One region of the Viridibacillus sp. KH_047 genome, then DNA from elsewhere that is predicted to be linked to it. Evidence: riboswitches for the same ligand, from Rfam matches in the RefSeq annotation. Region 1 holds a riboswitch; each other region holds the start of a gene.
The links. Region 1 has a riboswitch for thiamine pyrophosphate ahead of AC3IS5_RS17700 (ABC transporter substrate-binding protein). Riboswitches for the same ligand answer to the same signal wherever they lie in the genome.
Positions count from the first base shown of each region.

Region 2: another riboswitch for thiamine pyrophosphate. It lies ahead of thiT (energy-coupled thiamine transporter ThiT); the one in region 1 lies ahead of AC3IS5_RS17700 (ABC transporter substrate-binding protein).
Region 3: another riboswitch for thiamine pyrophosphate. It lies ahead of tenA (thiaminase II); the one in region 1 lies ahead of AC3IS5_RS17700 (ABC transporter substrate-binding protein).

Region 1 is NZ_CM174479.1:3,593,491-3,598,237, forward strand. Features, by position in the region: gene AC3IS5_RS17690 (ABC transporter permease) at 1-672, opposite strand, end outside; gene AC3IS5_RS17695 (thiamine-binding protein) at 672-962, opposite strand; gene AC3IS5_RS17700 (ABC transporter substrate-binding protein) at 976-1,965, opposite strand; TPP riboswitch at 2,070-2,179, opposite strand; gene AC3IS5_RS17705 (VCBS repeat-containing protein) at 2,502-3,440, opposite strand; gene AC3IS5_RS17710 (S8 family serine peptidase) at 4,581-4,747, opposite strand, start outside.
Region 2 is NZ_CM174479.1:517,562-522,308, forward strand. Features, by position in the region: gene AC3IS5_RS02585 (aminopeptidase) at 1-905, shown strand, start outside; gene AC3IS5_RS02590 (hypothetical protein) at 1,169-1,297, opposite strand; gene AC3IS5_RS02595 (hypothetical protein) at 1,356-1,625, opposite strand; gene AC3IS5_RS02600 (M20 family metallopeptidase) at 1,740-2,810, opposite strand; TPP riboswitch at 2,958-3,063, shown strand; gene thiT (energy-coupled thiamine transporter ThiT) at 3,198-3,758, shown strand; gene map (type I methionyl aminopeptidase) at 3,966-4,718, shown strand.
Region 3 is NZ_CM174479.1:216,197-220,943, reverse strand. Features, by position in the region: gene AC3IS5_RS01205 (putative RNA methyltransferase) at 1-583, opposite strand, end outside; gene AC3IS5_RS01200 (MATE family efflux transporter) at 812-2,182, opposite strand; TPP riboswitch at 2,351-2,455, shown strand; gene tenA (thiaminase II) at 2,553-3,242, shown strand; gene thiM (hydroxyethylthiazole kinase) at 3,242-4,051, shown strand; gene thiD (bifunctional hydroxymethylpyrimidine kinase/phosphomethylpyrimidine kinase) at 4,048-4,747, shown strand, end outside.

The DNA.
Region 1 (4,747 bases):
GGTGAAAATAGCGACAAACACACGATCTGTACGGAACGAGGACTGAGATAAAGTCATGTATACGCCAATCCCTTTTTTCGCACCTAGCCATTCAGAAATAACTGCCCCCATGACACTATAAGTAGCAGAGATTTTCAATCCTGAAAATAAGGACGGAAGTGAATGTGGCAATTCTAGCTTCCAAAATAATTGGCTTTTCGATGCCCCCGCCATTTCCATATAGTATTTGAGCTCAGGTGCGGTATTTTTAAAGCCATCTAATGCTGCTACCACGATTGGGAAAAAGCAGACTAAACCTATAATGATCAGTTTTGGTAATAAGCCAAAACCGAACCAAATAATTAGGAGCGGTGCTAAAACAATGATTGGAATATTTTGAGATAGAATAAATAACGGATAAACAAGTTTCTGCACTTTCGGCATCATATGTAGGGAGACCGCTATGATAAACCCAACTAAGCTTCCAATTGTAAGCCCTAATACTGCCAACTGAGTTGTTGATAAAATATCGGTTGAAAAAGTAGGAATCGCTTTAATTGCTTCTGAAAAGATAGCTGTAGGAGCTGGTAACAACCAACCCGGAACTTCTTTTAAGCGAACAATCAATTCCCAACAACATAAAATGAAAAGGAGCAGAAAAATCGCTCCTCCTTTTTCACGCATCCATTTCATTATCTGTATTTCTCCGTTAATGTACCTAGTTCGATACCAGTTGGTTGGTAAAGTATTTTCACTTGTGTAATGACGTTCACGCTACCTAGTTCAATCATCTTTTCATTCATTTTTTTGATAATTTCTAGTAGTTCAGAAAGTTCACCTTCCATTGTTGTTTCAAGTGGATGCACTTCATACTTCACACCAGCATCGTCGATAATTTTGATAGCTGCATCTACAAAAGGAATAACATCCTCGTAAGTTTTTGTTTTTGGAATAATTTGTACACTGATTAATGAATTAGCCATTTCTTTCTCCTCCTTATTGTGGTAAAAATTCGTTTGTGAACGCATTTTCAGGATCGAATTTACCCTCTAATACGTTATTTTCACTCATCCAATTTGCATAGTTTTTCCAAACTTCAAGCTTCTGCTCTCCCCATTGATTTGCATCATCTTGGTATTTGTCAGCTAGCCATTGTTGGCTTTTCTTAACTAACTCTGCATCTAATTCTGGGGCCGCTTCTAGTAAAATATCTGCAGCAGCTTCTGGGTCTTTTATAGCGAATTCATACCCTTGTGAAGTTGCTTTAGTGAATGCTTTCACTGTTTCGGGATTACTTTGGATCATTTTTTCGTTAGTTGTTAGAACTGGAGTATAGTAATCTAGCTTGTCACTATAGTCTGTTAAATAAAGCATATTTATTTTATCTCCTCGCAGTTCCGCTTCGACACCTGTCCATGCATAGTAAATCCATGCAAAATCTACATCTTTTTTGACCATTGTAAAGAAGTCTGCATCTCCAGCATTAATAATGTCTAGCTTCTTACTATCCGCGTTTTCAATTTTCATAAGAGAATCAAGCACAGCTTTTTCTATTGGAGAACCCCATCCTCCGTATGTTTTACCTTCGAAATCTTTTGGTGAATTAATATTTTTGTCTATTGGGGACGCAAAGCCCGATGTATTGTGTTGAATAATCGCTGCAATTGATACTAGTGGAACTCCTTGGACTCTTGCTTGCGTAATCGATTCTTGCGCCGTAATACCAAATTCGGCTTTTCCTGAAGCTACTAGTTGGTCTGCTCCTGTTTCGCCTGGTCGAATGATTTCTACATCCAAGCCTTGCTCTTTAAAAAATCCTTTTTCTTTTGCTACATACAAACCAGTATGATTTGTATTTGGCGTCCAATCTAAAACGACGGTTACTTTTTTTAATGCGTTTTCCGAGTCATTATCATTTCCTTTTGACTCATTTGATTGGCAGCCTACTAAAGCCAATAATGCTACAAGCAGCATACATTTTTTCATTTCCCTTGCCTCCATCTATATTATTTTGACAAGTTCCATGCAAAAAGAAAAACGCCCGGAACTATTCCGGACGTTAACATACACTCTAAAATTCAATGATACTCGAGATTTTAGCTGATGTTCCCTCCGCTGGTGTTAACCAGATCAGGTTCTAAGGGTCAGCATCTATCGGATACATTCTCAGCTGGCAACACCAGCCCCCCCACATTCTTGCACATATGAACTTTTCTCACCTATTATATCAAAAAAACAAAAGATTCCAACATTTATTTGGAAATGATTGTTTTTGGGGTTTTGGAATTTGGTGCTTTTGCTTGGGATTATTGTGTTGAGTTGGTGGTTTGTTGTGGTAACTTTGGTGTTTGTTGCGCTAACTTTGGTGTTTGTTGCGCTATCTCCGGCGTTTGTTGCGTTAACTCGAGTGTTTGTTGCGTTATCTTCGTTGTTTGTTGCGCTAACTCGAGTGTTTGTTATTTAGCAGAATATTCACGTCCTTAGTACCCACTTATCGCTAACTACTAATCCAAAAAAACAGATTATTTCGCTGGCAAATCTTCACCGAAAATCGATACAGTTTGGCGGTCTGGAACAAATTTTTGTCCATTCCATTTCAATATTGTTTCCACATAACCTAATCCATCCGCATGGTATCTACCCGCGATTTCTTGGTACGCCAAAAATTCGTAGTTGCCGTCCCTTGCATAATCAATAGGATAGAATCCGCTAATTGGATCCACCCATCCTTGGATTGGTGCTTTAAGCGTGCCGTCTATATTATAAATTTCAGATAAATAATCTTTACCTTTATAAGTTAGATCTAAGATATACTTTTTCGCTGGATAGGAGCTAGTAACACTAACTTTGTAATTATCCATATAATTAACTTCATATTTTGAGAGTTCATTATAGGCATCTGTGTCAAACACTTGGCGCATTTCTCCATTCACATATGTAAATATATATGCGAATATGATGCCGCCACTTCCACCTGAGTCTATGACAACTAATATGTCTTCTACATGATTTCCTGTATAATCTCCGAGCGATATTGTGGGATTATAACCTGCATTTTCTTTTAACGGGATTTGTTCATAAAAATTCGTTTTTTCATTAAAAACAACTAAAGTAATATTTTTTAAATACGGACTTCCTTCAGTTTTCTCAGCAGTTAGAAGAATTGTATCAATTAAACCATCTCCCGTAACATCGCCTCTTTTTTTATCGATGACTGTTTGAGCGACCACTTGATGTTGCTTCAACTTATTTAAAATTTGTCTTCTTTTTTCTAATAGGGTTTCTTTAGATGGGTATGGTGAATTAAACGACAGCGTTTTATCAATTGAAATAAGTGCCTGTTCTAAATCTCCCGCCTTCATTTGAGCATCCGATAAATAGTACCAATAAAAAGGATAATCATTATTCTTCAATAGATTCTTATAGTACGCTTCTACTTTTTTAAAATAATATGGGTACACATCCTTTGCTTTTACAAGTCTCATGCCATTAAAACGATAGACGGCTATTTTATAGGCATCACCCGTATCGTGAATCCAAATAGCTAGCTCATATTTTCCGTCTGAATTTTGGGTACTCGGCATATTTTCAACTTCCAATTTACTATAGACCATATTATTCGTTGGTATATGAATAAAACCTTTGTTTGTCCATTGCAGTAGATCTAACTTCGACCATATACTACCTATTTGCCAACCTACAATTAAAGTATTTATATTTTTGTTAACTAATGGTACAGCTACTAAATTCGTTATTCCATATCCGCTTCCTTTAATGTCTGCTATCGGAACCCATTCATTATGGATATTTTTTAATATCTTAATATAATTTTGACCTTGATTGTTGTACGCTCCGATTATCTCTTCAATATGATCTCCATCTATATCTGCTAGCAGTATTGCTGGCCTTTTTTCCGGATGTTGTAATTGTAAAATGGTTGCCGTTGATGGTAAAAATCTCATCAGTACATCTGCATATTCTTTCAATATTCCCCCACCCTTCAATCAATTATATGCGGGCTTCTGTTAGATAATTTGCATCCCCATTGCACTTCTAAAGTGTTTACCTCTGAGACATAATAATATCCCCTGACTCAATCGAATCAGGGGATGCTTGATAGTCATATTAAATATATGTGAAATCTATGTGTGACTATACTCGTTCTAATTTATTACCAACGGTGCCCTTGGTGCCATGGATGCCATGGATGCCATGGACCCCATTGATTCCAAGGATTCCACGGTTGCCATTGATTCCATTGATTCCATTGCTGTCCTGGGAACCAGTTTTGGCCGTGGTGCCAGTCGTTACCTTGATTCCAATGCTGTCCCCGCCAAAAATTAGAACTTTCGCGTTGCCACTGTCCTCCATGAAAAGGTTGAACCATTCAATTTCACTCCTTTTTCTTTTCATTCTTTGTAGGATATGTATGAGAGTACAAAATGGTCCAAAATAGTGATTAAAAAACAGTGTTTCTCTTTAATTTTCCCTTCTTTTTATGTTCCTGTAGAATGCCATTGCTAAAAAGCATATGCATTTTTCGTTTAGACGTTAGAAACCCCCTTCTCAAAAGAGATAGGGGGTTCATTACTCAATAGCGTTTATTTCTCAACATTGATATATAGCTTACCTTTCGCTTCTTGACGCGTTTCGTTTTTGAAATTATCAACAGCTTTTACTTCAATTACTGCTCCTTTAGCTACTGTTCCTGATGGTACTGTCCAATAGCCTACGTAATGACCGTCTGCTTGTTCTGACATAGGTAGCT
Region 2 (4,747 bases), 1.2 Mb from region 1:
CGGGTGTCCCTGTGTCTAAGTTATCTGCACAACAAAAAGCAGCAGGTAAAGCATTAGCGAATTACCGCAATGCTGTTATGAATGATAAAGTTGCATGGGCAATCATTGCCGTTCCGTCGAAGCAATGGGCAGCGAAAGTATTCCCGAATGTAGAAGCTGATAAGCAAGTGGAAGCCTTATGGGAAGCAATTTTCAAAACAGTTCGTATTGGCGATGGAAATGCTGTTGAAAACTGGCATGGGCATTTAGAAAATCTAAACACTCGTGCTGCAATACTGAATGCTAAACGCTTTGCAAAACTTCACTACACAGCACCAGGAACTGATTTAACAATCGAATTGCCTGACAAACATATTTGGCAAACTGGTGCTAGTAAAACACCAGAGAATACTTCATTTGTGGCTAATATGCCGACGGAAGAAGTATATACAATGCCATCAAAATATGGAGTTAACGGAACTGTATCAAATACAAAACCACTTGTCTTCCAAGGCAATATCATTGATGACTTCAAATTAACATTTGAAAATGGCGAAATCGTCAAAGCTGAAGCTGGCGTGGGCAATGATCTATTACAAGAATTGATCAAAGCTGATGAAGGTTCAAAATATCTTGGTGAAGTAGCATTAGTGCCACATGAATCACCAATCTCTGCATCGAATATTCTTTACTTCAACACATTATTTGATGAAAATGCTTCGAATCATTTAGCTATTGGTGAAGCATATCCAACATGCTACGAAGGTGGTAGTGCACTATCTCCCGAACAGCTGGAAGAGCACGGTATTAATACTTCTATTACACATGAGGATTTCATGATTGGTAGTGCCGACATGAATATCGACGGTGTTTTAGCAGATGGTACAGTAGAACCAATCTTCCGCGAAGGTAGTTGGGCATTTTAAATAAATGAGTAAAAACTGGTACGCCTCCTTGATGGGCGTACCAGTTTTTTTGTTGTAAAGTGGGGGATGTTTAGCTGTAATTTGGAATAGGGGAGGACATGAATATTCTGCTAAATAACAAACAGGTGAGTTAGCGCAACAAACAACTGAGTTAGTGCAACAAACGACTCAGTTAGCGCAACAAATCCCAGAGTTAAAGCAACAATCACAATTCCATAAAAAAACCCCTATGCATGGATTTATCCGCATAAGAGCAATTAATATTATGGTTTATATCTTGTTGTGGGCGCTTGTTTTAATTTTGCTTTACGAGAATCAATAACTTTAATAACGATTGGATAAATAATTGGCGCTAATTTAATAGCAGTTTTTACTACGTTTCTTACTTTCATTTAGTAGCACTCCATTTCTTATAAGCTAATAATAATTTATTCCCATTGATGCTTCATCTTAAACGCGTAGTACACGAACCCCTTGGATGATATTCCAAATGATCACTGCTACAGATAGTAGGATTTCTAAAATGATAAACGAGATTATTAAAATAGGACCTGTACTAATAAAATTATCAGAACCACTGCCATAAAATCCAAATACGATAAAGAAAATAATGAAACCGATAATGGATGGGATAATGAGTAAAAGATGTGATATGAATGCTCTTTTCGCATGGTTTTTTACACTCGAATCAGCACTGATAAAATAAACAATTACTGGCAAAATAAATCCTGCAAAAAAAATACTAAAATAACATAATGCCGACATTACTCGATTGTTATCCAGTCCAAGCACCTCCATTCATATTATTATCTACGCTAGAACACCCAAAAAGATTCAACTCAATGCATGTGCTTTTATTATATTTGCGTAACGGTATACAGATGAAATGCTGACATATTCAGCGGGACCATGCCAATCTGCTCCAGTTGGGCCGAATTCAATGGCTCCTACGCCATCTGCAGCATAAAATCGAGTATCAGCAGATCCATGTTGTCCAAATAGCTTGGCCTGCTTGTCGCAAACTGCAGCAGTTGTTTTTATTAATGATAAAACAAATGGATCATCAGCATTTGTTGTAACTGCGGGAGCAATACTGTGAATAATGATTTCAGCTTGGATTTTTTCTTCATCTAGAATTTTTTGAATGTCATGTAGAATAACTTCAGCTGATTGTCCTGGAACATATCGGATATCATAACGTACATTGCACTGATCTGGGACGACATTAAAACGTTCTCCTGCTTGTATTGTAGCCAAATTAATCGATGGAGAATCATAAAATTCATTACGAGCAATTGTTATTGGTGATTCTAACAGTTTTGAGTGGAAATGCATGGCTTGTAAAACAGCATTTAGCCCCTCCCAAGGACGACTACCATGTGATGCTTTACCCTTGAATTGAATTTCGAATTGAAGAATGCCTTTTGCTTGTAAACCAATTTGCAATTGTGTAGGTTCACCACAAATAACAAATTGACCATTATACCCATTACGGGCAAGCCATCCTGATGTATTTTCACCACCAGTTTCTTCGTCTGTCACCAGATGAAGTTGAAGGCGTCTCGGCAGCTTGTCAGCTGATTTAGATAGTTCTACAAAGCTGAACATCATCGCCGCGACTCCAGCTTTCATATCAGCAGCTCCACGGCCGTATAATAGGTCACCATCTATAAATGGGGTGAATTGTTCAATTACTGCTGGGACGACATCGACATGGCCGTTCCAGATAAGACAATCTGCGCCTTGCCCAATTTCAGCTGTTAAAATATCAAGTCCATTATTTTGATGTAGGTTAACATCTATACCTTGTTGCTCGAGCCAATTAGCACAAAATTGTAAAGCTTCATTTGCCCCAATAGGTGTATCACTTTTATATGTAATTAACTTTTTAAGTAAATCAATCACTTAATTACAACTCCTCTCATTAAATCCCATTTTGTTCATTATATACATGTTTGAAAGAGATCTCTCAAACATTTCAGAGTAATCTATTGAAATAAGAGAATTGTTTAAGTACAATAGGGTTGTTCTATAATTACAATTAAATGATGTATTTACCACAAGGGGAGCCGAAATGGTCGGCTGAGAGTGAACCCAAAGTTCTAACCCTTTGAACCTGTAAGTTAATGCTTGCGTAGGAATGTGGATAGAAACCGACATATAACCGATGTCAGGACCTGTCCTGATGTCGTTTTTTTGTTGCCTAAAGTTTTACTATCTAGAGCCCATTTGCAATTGGGATACGTTGAGGTCTTGTGTGTTCTACATCAGAACTACGGGAGGATATTTATTTTGGATAAAAAGAAATTGTTGTTTTTAATCGAGATTGCGATTTTTGCTGCAATCGGTTTAATTTTGGATCAGTTGTCATTTAAGCTATGGGCTCAAGGTGGTTCTATTAGCCTGGTTATGGTACCAATTGTCTTAATGGCATTCCGATGGGGTGTATCAGGTGGTTTAATTACCGGATTTTTAATTGGTTTATTGCAAGTGGCGATGGGTGCTTCAATTTTTACACCCATTCAAGGATTTATCGATTATTTTATAGCATTTACTGCTGTCGGACTTGCTGGTGTGGTGAGACAACCAGTGTTTGCAGCGAGTAAGCAATTAAACAAAAAAGCAATGACTTTGTATATTGTGTTAGGTACAACACTTGGGGGTTTATTGAGATACCTTGCTCATACTACAGCAGGGATTGTCTTCTTTAGCGAATATGCAGGTGATCAAAATGCATATTTGTATTCTATAATTTATAATGGTACGTATATGTTGCCAGCTACTATATTAACAGCGGTTGTAGCTGTACTTTTATTTACATCAGCACCTCGTTTATTACAACAAAAAAATTGATACACAAAAGAGGATTCCTTAATAGATGGGATCCTCTTTTAGTACTTTCAGTGACGCAATTTCATATATCTAATATAAGAATTAAACAAAATTATTCTAAATATATAGACATTTGAAATAGCAAGATACTCGATTTTCATGTTCTTCATTTTGCAAAAAAAGTGTTATAGTAGAGAGTAGACATATGAGAAGAAGGGACCGTATAAAATGATAGCTATAACTCAAGAAGAAATTGCAGGATTGAAAAAATCCGGACGTGTGATGGCCCAAATCCGTGAAGCAATGAAGGCAGCAACAAAACCAGGAATTACAACTAAAGAATTAGATGAAATTGGTGGCCGTTTATTTGAAGAAAATGGAGCCGTTTCAGGACCTAAAAGTGAATATGATTTTCCTGGATACACATGTATAAGTGTGAACGAACAGGTTGCACACGGTATTCCAGGGAACCTTATGTTAAAAGAGGGAGACCTTATTAATATTGACGTTTCTGGTCATGTTGATGGCTATTTTGCAGATACTGGCGTGTCATTTGTTGTAGGTGATGGATCTTACCCAGAAATCGATAAACTTTGTCAAGTTGCAGAAAGTGCATTTGATCGTGCGATGACGAAAGTAAAACCAGGTGCTCGTTTAAACCAAATTGGTAAAGCAGTTGAACGTGAAGCAAAAGCAAACGGTCTAGCGGTTATTATGAACTTAACAGGTCATGGTATTGGCCGTTCACTTCATGAAGATCCACAACATGTATTAAATTATTTTGATGCATGGGATCGCACAATTTTAAAAGAAGGTATGGTTTTAGCTGTTGAACCGTTCATCTCTCAAAAAGCAGAACATATCGTTGAATCAGGTGATGGTTGGACATTTATAACGCCTGACAAATCACTAGTTGCACAATATGAACATACAATCATCGTAACAGATGGTGAACCTATTATTACAACTAAATTAGATTAAAATAATAAAAAAGCCTCCCTTGAATTTTC
Region 3 (4,747 bases), 870 kb from region 1:
CGACTTTAATAACCAATCCATTCGGCTTCAAAAGACGCTTAAACTCCGTGTAATTTGCGGGTGATAAAATATTTAATATTGCATTAAAACTTGCTTGTTGATACGGACTTTTTGCTAGGTCACCGACACACCAAATCATGTCATTATAATGACGCCCTGCTGCAATAATTCCTTCTTTTGCGATATCAATACCTACTCCAACAAAACTGTTATCAGATTGCTCCTGGAATTTATTTTTAATACTTGCTAAATGCGATCCTTCTCCGCAACCTGTATCTAATACGGCAACATTAGTATTCATCTGCTTCAGTAATTCACAAATCGCTGCATGCATCGGTGCATACAATCCACTTTCAATAACCAGCTTACGTGCTTCAAATAAATCTTTGCCATACATTGAAGTCGCAGCATGTGTCATGAAATTTACATAGCCTTGCTTTGCAATATCGAAAGAATGTCGATTATCACAAACAACAATACAATCCTCAGTCACCGTCATCTCATTCCCGCAAACTGGACAAGCGAACAGCGCTTGATTCTCTCTCATATAATTAGCACTCGCTACTTTTCTCGGCAATGCCATGCCAAACACCTCGTTCATTAATCTTCTTTACCAAGTATACAAAACAAAGTGTTGATTGGCTAAGGATAAAATATCTAGGGGCGTACATAAGCATCTTGATAATAGGGATTCTTACGAACAGTGAGCAATCTTTTTATAATAAAAAAATCACTGATGACTTTATGCCATCAGCGATTAAAATATCAAAAAACACTAATATATCACTTACAAAATTCACATCTAATCAAATTATTTCGTTTTATCAGGTGCAACGAGCGCATATCTTTCCCAGCGACGACTTTTCCATCTAAAGAAAACAAGAATAGCTCGGAACCATTCATCCGCTGCAATTGCTAACCATACACCTACTAAACCCATGTCTAATTGGAATACAAGTAAATAACCAAGTGGTAAGCTCATACAAACCATCGAGAAAAATCCGATGATTAACGGATATTTGGCATCACCTGAAGCACGCAATGAATTGATAATCGTAATATTAAATGTACGTCCTGTTTCTAACAAAATACTACACACTAATACTGCTGCACCAATTTTTATAACCTCTGGATTATCAGTAAAGAGACGCATCAATGGATAGCGGAAAACAACGACCACTGAGACCATCACTAATGTAAATATAATCGCCCATCTTATGCTAACCCACAATTGTTTATACGCTGCATCCTTTTCATTGGCACCAACGTAACGGCCAACCATAATCGCAGTTCCCGTTCCAATTGCTATGGCAAATAAATAGGTGAACATTGAAATATTATAAGCATATTGCCGAGCTGCTAGTGATTCTGCACCTAAATACGTCACATAGTATAAGAAGACAATTTGGCAACCTTGGTACATCACTTGCTCAAATGCAGATGGAAGCCCTATTTGCAAAATCTTACCGATGTATTCTTTTGATAGTGACACGTAGTATTGAAATTTAATACGTACCTCTAGCGCTTGATACAATAGCCAGAAGAATACTAGTAGCGCCAAAACACGGCTGACAACTGATGAAATTGCCGCACCTTGCACTCCTAGTTCAGGGAAGCCAAATTTACCGAAAATCAAAACATAGTTCCCTATTACGTGAAAAATATTCATTCCAAGTGACACATACATCGTCTGTTTCGTCCAACCATGCACACGAATAATCGCTGCTAACGAGTTGATGATTGCTTGTAGGAAAATAGCTCCCCCAACAATGAATAAATATTTACTAGCGTACTCAAGAACATCACCTTGTAAATTCATTGCAATCATAATATTTTTCGAGAAAATTACGAAAGCGACACTCATTATTAAACCAATAACTAAATTCAAGGAAACGGCTAGTGCTGAAATTTTAGCTGCTTCCAAATAACGCTTAGACCCTAAGTATTGAGCAACAACAATCGATGCCCCGTTTCCTATTACTTCTAAAATTAATATTGCTATATGAATATATTGATTGGCCGCTCCTACTCCTGATACCGCATCATCAGACAATGCGCTCAGCATAAATGTATCAGCAAGCCCCATTAACATAAATAAAAATACTTCTAAAAAAATCGGCCAAGTTAAATGAAATAAATTCAATTTTTCTTCTGGCCCTTTCACTGTTGCCGTAGCGCCCATCTAAACACCTTGCTTCCCACTATAAAATTCAGATAATTTGTATCTTAACATAGAATTTGGTGCACATCTATGGCTTAATGCCATTTATTACAATCTATTTACTTTGCTTAATTACACCTTGCTAATTCCAATATTTATGTTATATTGATGTTGAAAACTAAATCGCTTTTTAACCACTAGGGGAGTCATTTAATTGGCTGAGACGCAGAGTGCTGCGGACCCTTGGAACCTGATCTGGCTCATACCAGCGGAGGGAAGTGGCGCTATCAGTCTATTTTGTTTTATTGAAAATGATTGTTCGCCGCCTACTGACACAGATCAGGGGCGGCTTTTTATTTTCAAAAAACAAAAGAATTTGGGGTGCATAAAGATGACATTTTGTGAAGAAGTAAGACAAGAATGTAATGATTTATGGGAAGGTAGCTTTCAACATCCTTTTATAAAATCATTAGCAGCAGGTACTTTGCCACTCGATATTTTTCAATATTACGTACAACAAGATGCTTATTATTTAACCCACTTTGCAAAGGTGCAAGCACTAGGAGCAGTAAAGGCAAATGATTTACATACTACACAACGTTTTGCCAAACATGCTGAATCAACATGTATCGCTGAGTTGTCACTTCATGAGCAATTTTTTACTATGTTAGAAATTACAGATGAAGAGCTTGCTGCATTTAAGCCTGCACCGACAGCATATGAATATGTATCTCATATGTATCGTTCTGCAAATAATGGTGATTTAGCTGATACTCTTGCTGCAATACTTCCTTGCTACTGGCTTTACTATGAAATCGGTGAACGCCTAAAAGAATCAAAACCTAATCACCCTATTTATGATAAATGGATTCAAACATATGGCTCTGAGTGGTTCGGAGAATTAGTAGAAGAACAAATTAATCGCATGAATGAACTTGCCGAAGACTTACCCCCTGCACGTATTCAACAACTAAAAGAACATTTCCGTAAAAGTAGTTATTATGAATGGCATTTCTGGGAAATGGCATGGACCAAACAACAATGGACAATTGGACATTACGAAAAGGAGTTGACTAAATAATGGGTCAACAACATTTCCTTGAAAAGTTACGTTTTGAAAAACCGCTAGTCCACAATATTGCAAATATCGTTGTTGCCAATTTCCAAGCTAATGGTCTCCTCGCACTAGGTGCTTCCCCTATGATGGCGGAGGGAATCGAGGAAGTAGCTGAAACGGCTGCTCTAGCAGACTGTACGGTTCTTAACATCGGTACACTCGATCAAGGAACTGTTTTATCCATCATTGAAGCCGGTAAAAGTGCCAACAAAAAGGGTATTCCCGTTGTTCTTGACCCAGTTGGCGTAGGTGCTAGTGAGTTTCGTAAGTACTCTGTAACAAATATTTTGAAAGAAGTCCAGGTTACAGCTATCCGCTGTAATGTAGGTGAACTTGCTGCACTCGGTAATATCAAATGGCAATCAAGAGGAGCAGATTCTGGCGAAGGTCAAATAGATGTACAACTAATTGCTAAACAAGTTGCTAACCGGCTTAACTGCATTGTTGCAGTCACTGGGGTTGAAGATACCGTAACCGATGGCCAAACGACAATTCAAATTGATGGTGGGCATGACTTAATGCCACTAATTACAGGCTCCGGGTGCTTGCTTAGCGCGGTGACAGGCGCATTTCTTGCTGTTTCTGAAGGCCATCATTTGCAAGCAACAGCTAATGCTCTATCATTTTACAAACAAGTTGGAGAAAGAACTGCTAAAACAGCCATTGCTCCAGGCACTTTTGCAATTGAAATGATTAACAGTTTATATTCTCTTACTTCAGAAGATTTACGTGACAATATGAAAATTGTAGAAAAAGAGGATATTCAAATATGACAAGTGTTGCTATGACAATCGCAGGTTCTGATAGTGGTGGTGGAGCAGGTATCCAAGCAGATTTAAAAACATTTCAAGAACTTGGTGCATTTGGTACATCTGTAATCACAGCAGTGACTTCACAAAATACACTAGGTGTTCTCGACGTTTATGCCATAGAAGTTAACAGTGTAGTCAGCCAAATCAAAGCTGTCCTTGATGACTTTCAAGTAGGAGCTATTAAAACTGGGATGCTTTTTTCAGCAGAAATCATCCACGGAGTAGCTGAAACATTAAAAAGTTATGACCTTCCAATGCTCGTCATTGATCCAGTCATGATTGCAAAAGGTGGGGCATCACTTCTATTAAATGAAGCTGTGCACTCGATGAAAACTGAGCTACTACCACTTGCAACCATTATTACACCTAATATTCCTGAAGCTGAAGTACTCACAGGTTTAACAATTCAATCAGATAATGATGTAGAGAATGCTGCAAATCGGCTAATTACAATGGGTGCTAAAGCCGTTGTCTTAAAAGGTGGACATCGCAATACAAAAGATTATGCAGAGGATTTATTTTTATCAGCGAAAGGTGAACGATTCATTATGCGTTCTGAAAGAATCAACACGAAAGATACACACGGTACCGGCTGTACATTCTCAGCCGCTATTGCAGCACGTTTGGCACAAGGTTTCACCGCTTCAGATGCAGTAA